3 regions of the Mesorhizobium sp. M7A.F.Ca.MR.148.00.0.0 genome follow, and region 1 is predicted to be linked to each of the others. Evidence: predicted binding sites of a transcription regulator. Region 1 holds the regulator's gene; each other region holds the start of a gene.
The links. Region 1 encodes PhoB, which activates phosphate uptake and scavenging genes when phosphate is short. Its sites were predicted from a motif close to TGTCATNNANCTGTCAT; they were not measured.
Positions count from the first base shown of each region.

Region 2: a site for PhoB is predicted at 1,637-1,653, ahead of EOB49_RS23765 (YdcH family protein). Genes of this name have one in related genera too.
Region 3: a site for PhoB is predicted at 1,581-1,597, ahead of EOB49_RS16585 (ceramide glucosyltransferase). Genes of this name have one in related genera too.

Region 1 covers NZ_RZTB01000030.1:39,965-43,238, forward strand. Annotated here, with positions in the region: gene pstB (phosphate ABC transporter ATP-binding protein PstB) at 1-508, shown strand, start outside; gene phoU (phosphate signaling complex protein PhoU) at 535-1,242, shown strand; gene phoB (phosphate regulon transcriptional regulator PhoB) at 1,259-1,948, shown strand; gene EOB49_RS14460 (ROK family protein) at 1,965-3,212, opposite strand.
Region 2 covers NZ_RZTB01000080.1:8,442-11,715, reverse strand. Annotated here, with positions in the region: gene EOB49_RS23780 (transporter substrate-binding domain-containing protein) at 1-343, opposite strand, end outside; gene EOB49_RS23775 (IclR family transcriptional regulator) at 471-1,259, shown strand; gene EOB49_RS23770 (DUF465 domain-containing protein) at 1,281-1,484, opposite strand; gene EOB49_RS23765 (YdcH family protein) at 1,724-1,903, shown strand; partial or broken gene ispG (flavodoxin-dependent (E)-4-hydroxy-3-methylbut-2-enyl-diphosphate synthase) at 2,238-3,274, shown strand, end outside.
Region 3 covers NZ_RZTB01000039.1:3,060-6,333, reverse strand. Annotated here, with positions in the region: gene EOB49_RS16595 (Hsp33 family molecular chaperone) at 1-1,032, shown strand; gene apaG (Co2+/Mg2+ efflux protein ApaG) at 1,080-1,472, opposite strand; gene EOB49_RS16585 (ceramide glucosyltransferase) at 1,706-2,857, shown strand; gene EOB49_RS16580 (O-succinylhomoserine sulfhydrylase) at 2,864-3,274, opposite strand, start outside.

The sequences.
Region 1 (3,274 bases):
GGCGCGCGTCGGCATGGTGTTTCAGAAACCCAATCCGTTCCCCAAGTCGATCTACGAGAACGTCGCCTATGGCCCGCGCATCCACGGATTGGCCAAGCGCAAGGCCGACATGGATCAGATCGTCGAGTCGAGCTTGAAGAAGGCGGCGATCTGGAACGAGGTGAAGGACCGTTTGCAGGAACCTGGCACGGGTCTTTCCGGTGGCCAGCAGCAGCGTCTGTGCATTGCACGCGCCATCGCCGTGTCACCCGAGGTGATCCTGATGGACGAACCGTGTTCGGCGCTCGACCCGATCGCCACTGCTCGCGTCGAGGAACTGATCGACGAACTGCGCCAAAACTATACGATCGTCATCGTCACCCATTCGATGCAGCAGGCAGCGCGCGTGTCGCAGCGCACCGCGATGTTCCATCTAGGCTATCTGGTCGAGGAGGGCGCCACCGACAAGATGTTCACCACCCCCGACGACAAACGCACCCAGGACTACATCACCGGCCGGTTCGGCTGAGCTCAGGCATATGAGGGACGAAGATCATGGGTGAACATACCGTTGCATCTTTCGATGAGGATCTGGAGCAGATCAGCCAGCTGATCCGCGACATGGGCGATCTCGCCCGCTCGATGGTCAGTGGCTCGACCAAGGCTTTGCTCAATTCGGACAATGCGCTGGCGCAGCGCGTGGTTTCCGATGATGCCATCATGGATGCGCGCCAGCGCGAGCTGGACGATCGCGCCATCACGCTGATCGCCAAGCGCCAGCCAATGGCCAACGACCTGCGTGCGGTGGTCGGTTCGATCCGCATGGCCGGCGACCTCGAGCGCATCGGTGACCTTGCCAAGAACATCGCCAAGCGCGTCGGCACTGTCGGGCTGAGCGTTACGCCGCACGACCTTTCGCATTCGATCGACGCGATGGCGCAGCTGGTGCTGATCCAGGTGCAGGGGGTCGTCGACGAGTATGCCGCCGCTGACGCGGCTGCGCTTGCCACGCTCAGAAACAATGATGAACGCATCGACGTCAAATACACCTCGGTGTTCCGCGAGCTGCTGACCTACATGATGGAAGATCCCCGCAACATCACGGCGTGCACGCACCTGTTGTTTTGCGCCAAGAACCTCGAGCGGATCGGCGACCACGTGACCAACATCGCCGAAAATGCCTACTATGTTTTGACCGGCACGCAGCTGCCAGCCAATCGTCCGAAGCAGGACGAGACGGCAATGTCCGCGCCAGCGGCATAACAGGGGTGACCAGCCGATGATCGCACCACGCATCATGGTGGTGGAGGATGAGGAGCCGCTAGGCGTGCTGCTCCGCTACAATCTTGAATCCGAAGGTTACCAGGTCGAGGTGGTGACGCGCGGCGATGAGGCCGAAATCCGGCTGCAGGAGAACGTTCCCGATCTTCTGGTGCTCGACTGGATGGTGCCTGCGGTTTCGGGCATCGAACTCTGCCGGCGCCTGCGAATGCGTCCCGAGACCGAGCGGCTGCCGATCATCATGCTGACCGCGCGAGGCGAGGAAAGCGACCGCGTGCGCGGCCTGTCGACCGGCGCCGACGACTATCTGGTCAAGCCCTTCTCGACGCCGGAGTTCATGGCCAGGGTCAAGGCGCTGCTGCGCCGGGCCAAGCCGGAAGTGCTGTCCAGCGTGCTAAAGGTCGGCGATATCGTGCTCGATCGCGAGTCGCACCGTGTCTATCGCAAGAAGAGCGAGATCCGGCTTGGGCCGACGGAATTCCGCCTGCTCGAATTCATGATGCGCCATCCAGGCCGCGTGTTCTCGCGCAGCCAGCTGCTCGACAATGTCTGGGGCGAGACGATCTACATCGACGAGCGCACAGTCGACGTGCATGTCGGCCGGCTGCGCAAGGCGGTCAACAATGGCCGTATGCCTGATGTCATCCGCACGATCCGTGGGGCCGGATACGCCATCCGAGAGGACTGAACTCCCTCGTTTGAACTCACGCCACGTTCTTGCCGCCGAAACCGGATCTCGCCTGCACGCCCGGCGCAAAAATCTCCTGATCGACGAAGATCAGCGCCCGCATGGCGCAGCCTTCGCGGATCAGCGGCAGTTCGTTCGGCTCGGTGTCGAAGGAAATCGATTTGGAATGCTGGCCGCCGGCGGTCTGGGCAATCGCTTGCCGCAATGCCGGCTCGATCAGGTCGAAGGCGGCGGCGCTGACACCGACCATGGCGACCGGCGCCGGATCGATCAGCGCGAACAGGCTGCCGAGGCCGTAGCCGAGCGCTTCGCCGGCCTTGCGATAGGCTTCCCGTTCGGGTCCGTCACCTTCGCGGGCCGCGGCAGCCAGGGCGCGCATGTCGGCGTCGCTGACATCGGCAACGGGTTCTGCATCCTCGCCCATCTGCCTGGCGTTGCGCCATATGGCGTAATTGCCCGCATAGGCTTCGACGCAGCCGCGCCGTCCGCAGCGACATAGCGCGCCGTTCGGCCGATGGATCATGTGGCCGAATTCGCCGCCCGAAGAATGGGTGCCGGTGAACAATTCGCCCTTCAGCACCAGTCCCATGCCGATGCCGTGCGACAAAAGGATAGCGATGAAATCGTCGCGGTAACGATCGGGGTCGCGCCAGCGCAGCGCCACCGCCATCATGTTGCAGTCGTTCTCCATTATGGCAGGGATGCCGAACTCGTCTTCGAATATGTCAGCGAAGGCGATGTCGGTGTGCGGCGTGATCGGCGACCACAGCATGGCGCGGGCACGGGTGTCGGTGATGCCCTGGATGGCCAGCGCGATGCGGGCGATGCTGCGCACGTCCAGGTCGGGATCTGCCAGGCGGCGCCGCACGATGGCCGTGCATTCCCCGATCAGCGACTCGCGCGACATCGTCAGCGTGTCCAGCCGGCGCTGTTCCTCGGATATTACCTGGCCGGCATAGTCGATGACGGCGACGGAGAGGAAGTTCAGCGACAGCACCACGGTCATTACCGCGGCCGCTTCCGGATTGAGACTGAGGCCGACCTGCGGCCGGCCGCGTTTGAGCGAGCCGGCCTCGCTCGGCTTGCTTTCGGTCAGGATGCCTTCGACGATCAGGTCGGATGAAATCGCCGAGATGGTCGAATGGCTGAGGCTTGTGGTCGCGGCGATCTCGGTTCGCGACGGCTGTCCGGCGCGGCGCACTGCCGCGATCACCATGGCGCGGTTGCGGCGGCGCAGATCGTCGTGGCGGATTCCGACCGACATGTTCTTTCATATCCTCCCGGCCGCCGCGGTTCCTCCTGCCCATGGAACGCTGTCGGTGACGC
Region 2 (3,274 bases), on a different contig from region 1:
CCTTGTTGGTGGTGACGTTGGGGATGCGCTGTGCCGGATCCTGCATCACGAACTCGACCTTGGTCGGATCGTCGAAAAGGCCCTTGGCAAGAATGCGCCCCATGGTGATGTCCATGCCGACGAGTTCGCCGGCATCGTTCTCGAAGTGCCACGGCGCGTTGGTGCTGCCGGTGCCGACGATCAGCTTGCCGCGATCGAGCACGGTGCGCAGCAGGCTGTCGGGTGCTGCCTGAGCAGCGGCCTTCTGGGCATCGACGGCTACCGCCGCACCCACGACGCCGGCCGTGGCCAGTCCCGCCATTCCCAATTTCAGAAAATCACGTCTTCCGGATGTGTCGTTCACGGCGACCTCCTTTCGTTTGTGTTCCCCTTGCACAGGCAATACACGCGTCAGTGACGTCGAAGCGATTGTCTCTTACAAGAGACGTGTGTATCCTGTACAGGACAGATACTAACACCGGGAATCAACAATGCAAGATGGCAATGCCTCGGCACTTTCAGCCGGCGAGAAGATTTCGGGCTCCCGTGAAAAGGGGCTCAACCGGGTGCTGGAGATTCTGGAGTTTCTTCACACGACCCAGCGCGCGATCGGCATTGGCGACCTTGCCAAGGGCGTGAACGCGCCCCGTTCGACGACCTATACGCTGGTGCGGTCGCTGGTCGATGCGGGACTGCTGGAAATGGAGGGCGACGGCAATCGCGTCTATTTCGGCAAGAAGCTCTATCTCTACGGAATGGACTATGTGCGGGGCAACGACCTGTTGAGGCGGGGGCGCCAGGAGGTCGACAATCTGTCGCGCGAGACCGGCGAGACTTCCGAACTGTGCATGCTGCAGAGCGGCCGCTATACGATCGTCCATGCGAGTCCCGGCACTAGGCCGTTCCGCATCAGTTCCGCCACCGGCTTGCAGATACCGCTGCCCTGGACGGCCTCGGGGCGGCTGCTTCTGGCGGGGCTGGAGAAGGCTGAGATCGAAGGCATGGTGTCGGACGACGATCTCGTGCTGCCCGACGGGCGCAAACTGCGGCTCGACGATTTCGTCGCCGACATCGCAAAAGCGCGGATCACCGGCTATTGCGTCACCTCGGGCCTTGTCGATGCCTATACCAAGTGCCTTGCCGCGCCGGTGTTTTCAGCGCCGGGCAAGGTCGAGGCGACGATGTGCCTGGTGGTCCCCATCGATACATCCGAGGGGCGGACCGGCGAACTTATCGGCCTGCTGCGTGATCGTGCCGCGAAGCTTTCGATCGCCGGGTAGCGCGAGCGAGCGAACGCCACCTCACGCAATGATGTCGGGAATGATCTTGTCTTCCAGCGCCATCAGCCGGTCCTTCAGGAACAGCTTCTTCTTCTTCATGCGCTGGATCTGCAGCGGATCGCAGGCCATGGCGATCATCGCGTTGATGGCCGCATCGAAATCGGCGTGTTCCTGCTTCAGGCGGGAAAATTCTAGGCGAATATCGGCCTGTTCCTGATCGGACATTCTCTACCGTCTGCACGTCTGCGGCGCCCAAAACTGGGCCTGATTGGGCGGGACCGGGTGTTTTGTCACCGGCGTGCAGCCCATATCACATTTCAAGGTGTCGTGGAATGCTACCACGGATCATTCGACATCGCGGCCGGATGGTGGCACAGTGTCATTGTGCCGTCACAGAAGCGAACCTGCGGTGGACGCGCCGTGACGGTTGCAATCGAGGAAAACCATGAAAGGGAGAACCAATCATGTCTCTTGCATCCCATCTTGATGAGTTGCAGCGGAAACACGGCGACATCGAACGTGAAATCGATGACGCGATGAATCATCCATCGGTCGACGACCTCGAAATCGTGAATCTCAAGCGACGCAAGCTGGCACTCAAGGACGAGATTGAAAAACTAAGAGGCAAACCGACCACGCATTGATGCCCTCCTGACATAGCCGCCCAATATCCGCGGCCTCTTTTCCCGGCGGCGCCCCGCCGCCGGCTTGGAGGGTTTTGATTTTCCAGCACCGGTCTGTCAGCCGAAGCTGGACTTGCACCCGGCTCAATCTCCGCTTCGGCCGTCGCCCGTTTCGCCAGATCATCGGTTGTTTCTGGTCGCCGGCGGCGGGCGATTCCGGCCAGTGGCGACCTGTCGCCATTGACAAGCCATCTTTGCTCCTCCACCTCATGCCCGGACCTCAGCGCATCGGCCCGGGGCGTCGTTGTGCGTCCATGCAGGACACAAGATGCTCCAGAGACAAAAGGCTGCCGGCATGACCGGATATTTTTCCTCTCCTTTCCCCCGCCGCACGTCGGTCGGCGTCGATGTCGGCGGCGTGGTCGTCGGCGGCGGCGCGCCCGTTGTCGTCCAATCGATGACCAACACCGACACGGCCGATATCGACCAGACGGTTGCGCAGGTCGCAGCACTGCACCGGGCCGGCTCGGAAATCGTGCGCATCACTGTCGATCGCGACGAGAGTGCCGCCGCCGTGCCGCGCATTCATGAGCGGCTTCAGCGGCTTGGTATCAACGTGCCGCTGGTCGGCGATTTCCACTATATCGGCCACAAGCTTTTGGCCGATCATCCGGCCTGCGCCGAGGCGCTGGCCAAATACCGCATCAATCCGGGCAATGTCGGCTTCAAGGACAAGAAGGACCGCCAGTTCGCCGATATCGTCGAGATGGCGATCAGGCATGACAAGCCGGTGCGCATCGGTGTCAACTGGGGCTCGCTCGACCAGGAGCTTTTGACCCGGCTGATGGACGACAACCAGGACAAGGGTTTTCCGCTGACCGCGCAGGAGGTGATGCGCGAGGCGATCGTGCAGTCGGCGATCCTGTCGGCCGAGATGGCGGAAGAGATCGGCCTTGGCCGCGAAAAAATCATCCTGTCGGCCAAGGTCAGCGGCGTGCAGGACCTGATCGCCGTCTATACCGAACTCGCCACCCGCTCCAACCAACCACGCGCTGCATCTCGGCCTGACCGAAGCCGGCATGGGCTCGAAGGGCATCGTCGCTTCGTCGGCCGCCATGGGCATTCTGCTCCAGCAAGGCATCGGCGACACCATCCGCATCTCGCTGACACCGGAGCCGAACGGCGACCGCACGCGCGAGGTGCAGGTGTCGCAGGAATTGCTGCAAACCATGGGGTTCAGGCAGTTCGTGCCGATTGTTGCCGCTTGCCCCGGCTGCGGCCGCACCACTTCCACCGTGTTCCAGGAACTCGCCCAGAACATCCAGGCCGATCTCAGGAAGAACATGCCCGTGTGGCGCGACAAATACCCCGGCGTCGAGAACCTCAAGGTCG
Region 3 (3,274 bases), on a different contig from region 1:
ATGGCCGCGCCCTGGAGCTTTGTCATGTTGGAAACCTATCAAGTGACTGAACATCACCCCAAACTCGGCGAATTCGGCTATGCCGGCGACGATCACGTCGTGCCGTTCGAGGTCGGCCCTCTCGATGTGCGAGGCCGCACGGTCCAACTCGGGCCGATGCTGGACGCCATCCTCAGCCGCCACGATTATCCCGAACCGGTCGCCCGCCTGCTGGCGGAGGCCTGTGTGCTGACCGTGCTGCTCGGCACTTCGCTGAAGTTCGAGGGCAAATTCATCCTGCAAACCCGCACCGACGGGCCTGTCGACATGCTGGTCGCGGATTTTTCCACGCCCTCGGCATTGCGCGCCTATGCGCGTTTCGATGCCGACCGGCTGGAAGCGCTGGTCGCGGCCGGCGAAACCTCGCAGCAGACCCTGCTCGGCAGCGGCGTGCTGGCGCTGACCATCGACCAGGGCGCTCATACGCAGCGCTATCAAGGCATCGTCCAGCTCGATGGCGAGACGCTGGAAGATGCGGCACGCACCTATTTCCGCCAGTCGGAGCAGATCCCGACCGATCTCAGGCTGTCGGTGGCCAAGCTTTTGACGCCCGGTCCCGGCGGCGCCCGCGAGCAGTGGCGCGCCGGTGGTATCCTGGCGCAGTTCCTGCCGCAGTCGCCCGAGCGCATGCGCGTCCCGGACCTGCCGGGTGGCGATGGCGATCCGCGCGAGGAGATCCACGACCCGGTGGACAATTCCTGGCAGGAGTTGCTGGCGCTGCTCGGCACGATCGAGCCGACCGAACTGATCGACCCGACAATCGGTGCCGAGCGGCTGCTTTACAGGCTGTTCCACGAGCATGGCGTGCGCGTCTTCGGCGGCGTCCCGGTCGCCGACCAGTGCTCGTGCTCCAGGGACAAGATCCACGGCATCCTCGAGGGTTTTTCCGCGCAGGAGATCAAGGACAGTACAGAGGACGGCGGCATCCACGTCGCCTGCGAATTCTGCTCGAAGCAATATGACTTCGACCCGGCGGAATTCGCGGCGCAGTAGAGAGAAAACCACGCCTCACCGGCCGCGGAGCGGCCGGTGAGGCGAAATCAATTCACCGTCCGCCGCGTCCCCGGCAGGTCCAGCGAAAACGCCGGAATGGCGATGTCGAATGTCTCGCCCCGCTTGTTGCGCATCGTGTAGTGCCCGACCATGATGCCGGATGGTGTCGAGAGCGGGCAACCGGACGTGTATTGGTAGCTGTCGCCGGGATTGAGTTCGGGCTGGTCGCCGACGACGCCGGGGCCGCGCACTTCCTCGACCCGGCCAGTGCCGTCGGTGATATGCCAATAGCGCGACAGAAGCTGCACGAAGTCGTCCGACTGATTGTCGATCGTTATTTGATAGCCCCAGACATAGCGGTTCTCCGAGGGATCCGAACGGTCCTCCAGATAGAATGGCCTGACCTGCACTTCGATGTTGCGCGTGACGGCGCTATACATAAGCGGCTCCAAAAAACGGTTCCAGCGGAACTTTCGGCGCTCTGTGCGGTTAGGTCAACCGACCGAAGCCTCCTCTGGCCGACCTCGCGGGCAGGTGCCGACAAAGAATGTCATTTAAGTGACATATGACAATGATGGTGTGCGCGGACTGGTGATGCGCGACTCGGGCGCTCTGCTGAACTGTTGAAACCGGCCATCTTGCGGACCGGTTTTCCTGGAGTGACCGGATTTCGATGGAACTCACTCTCATAGCCGCCACGCTTTCAACTGTCCTCATCCTCTCGAATCTCGCCAGCATCGTGCTCGCCGCTTCGCGTCTGAAACGGCGCCACACCATTGGGCCGCCGGCCGCCAAGCCGCGGCCGGTGTCGATCGTCGTGCCGTCGCGCGGCGTCGAGCCGTTCACGCAGGAGACGCTGGAACGCGCCTTCTCGCTCGATTGGCCGCGCTACGAGTTGATTTTCTGCGTTGCCCATGCCGACGATCCGGTGGTCAAATTGATAAACAGGACGATCGTCCGGTTTCCGAAAGTGCCAGCCCGGCTGCTTATCGGCGACGACCGCATCAGCGCCAATCCGAAACTCAACAATTGCGTCAAGGGCTGGGAAGCGGCGCGGCACGACTGGGTCGTCCTGGCCGATTCCAACGTGCTGATGCCGAGAGACTACGTCCAGCACCTGATGGCTGCCTGGCGGCCCGGCACCGGCCTTGTCTGCTCGACGCCGATCGGCTCCCGGCCTGCCGGCTTCTGGGCCGAGGTCGAATGCGCTTTCCTCAACACGCTGCAGGCGCGCTGGCAATATGCCGGCGAGGCGCTCGGCCTTGGCTTTGCCCAGGGCAAGAGCATGCTCTGGAACAAGCCGATGCTCGACGCCAATGGCGGCATCCGCGCGCTGGCCGCCGAGATCGCCGAGGACGCCGCCGCGACCAAGCTGGTGAACAGCCTCGGCTTGCGCGTCAATCTCGTCGCCGCCCCCTTCGAGCAGCCGCTTGGCCGGCGCTCGTTTGACGAGATCTGGTCGCGTCAGGCCCGCTGGGCGCGCCTGCGCCGCGTCACTTTCCCGCTGTTCTTCGCACCCGAAATCCTGACCGGCGCCGTGGTGCCGCTGGTGCTTGCGCTGATTGCCGCAGCCAGTGCCGGTTTCAGCCTCTGGGCAACCGCCATTGCCGTACTGGCGGCCTTCTACCTTCCGGAGTGCGCCCTGGCCTGGTCCAAGGGCTGGTACCTGTCGCCACGCATGGTCGCCGCGATCATGGCGCGCGACCTGATCCTGCCGGCGATGTGGGGACGCGGCTGGCTCGGCGGCGCCGTCGACTGGCGCGGCAATGCGATGACCATCGGCACCAAGACGGCCGAGCTGGAAGAGACGCCGTCCGGCGCCTGAAGCCTCCTACCTGGCCTTCAGCGCCTGCGCGATGTCCTCGAGCAGATCGTCGGTGTCCTCCAGCCCAACCGAAAGTCTGAGCGTGCCCGGCCCGATGCCGAGCTCGGCGCGCGCCTCATCGCTCAAATTCTTGTGCGTCGTCGTCGCCGGGTGGGTGATCAGGCTCTTGGCGTCGCCGAGATTGTTGGAGATCAAGACGATGTCGAGCGCGTTCTGCAAGGCGAAGGCCGCCTGCTTGCCGCCCTTGACGTCGAGGCAGATCAGCGTCGAGCCGCCCGCCATCTGCTTCTTGACGATATCGGCCTGCGGATGGTCGGCGCGCCCGGGATAGATGACGCGGGCGATCTCCGGCCGCTCGGCCAGGAAATCCGCGATCCTGCCCGCGCTTTCCGTCTGCTGGCGCACACGCAGCGGCAG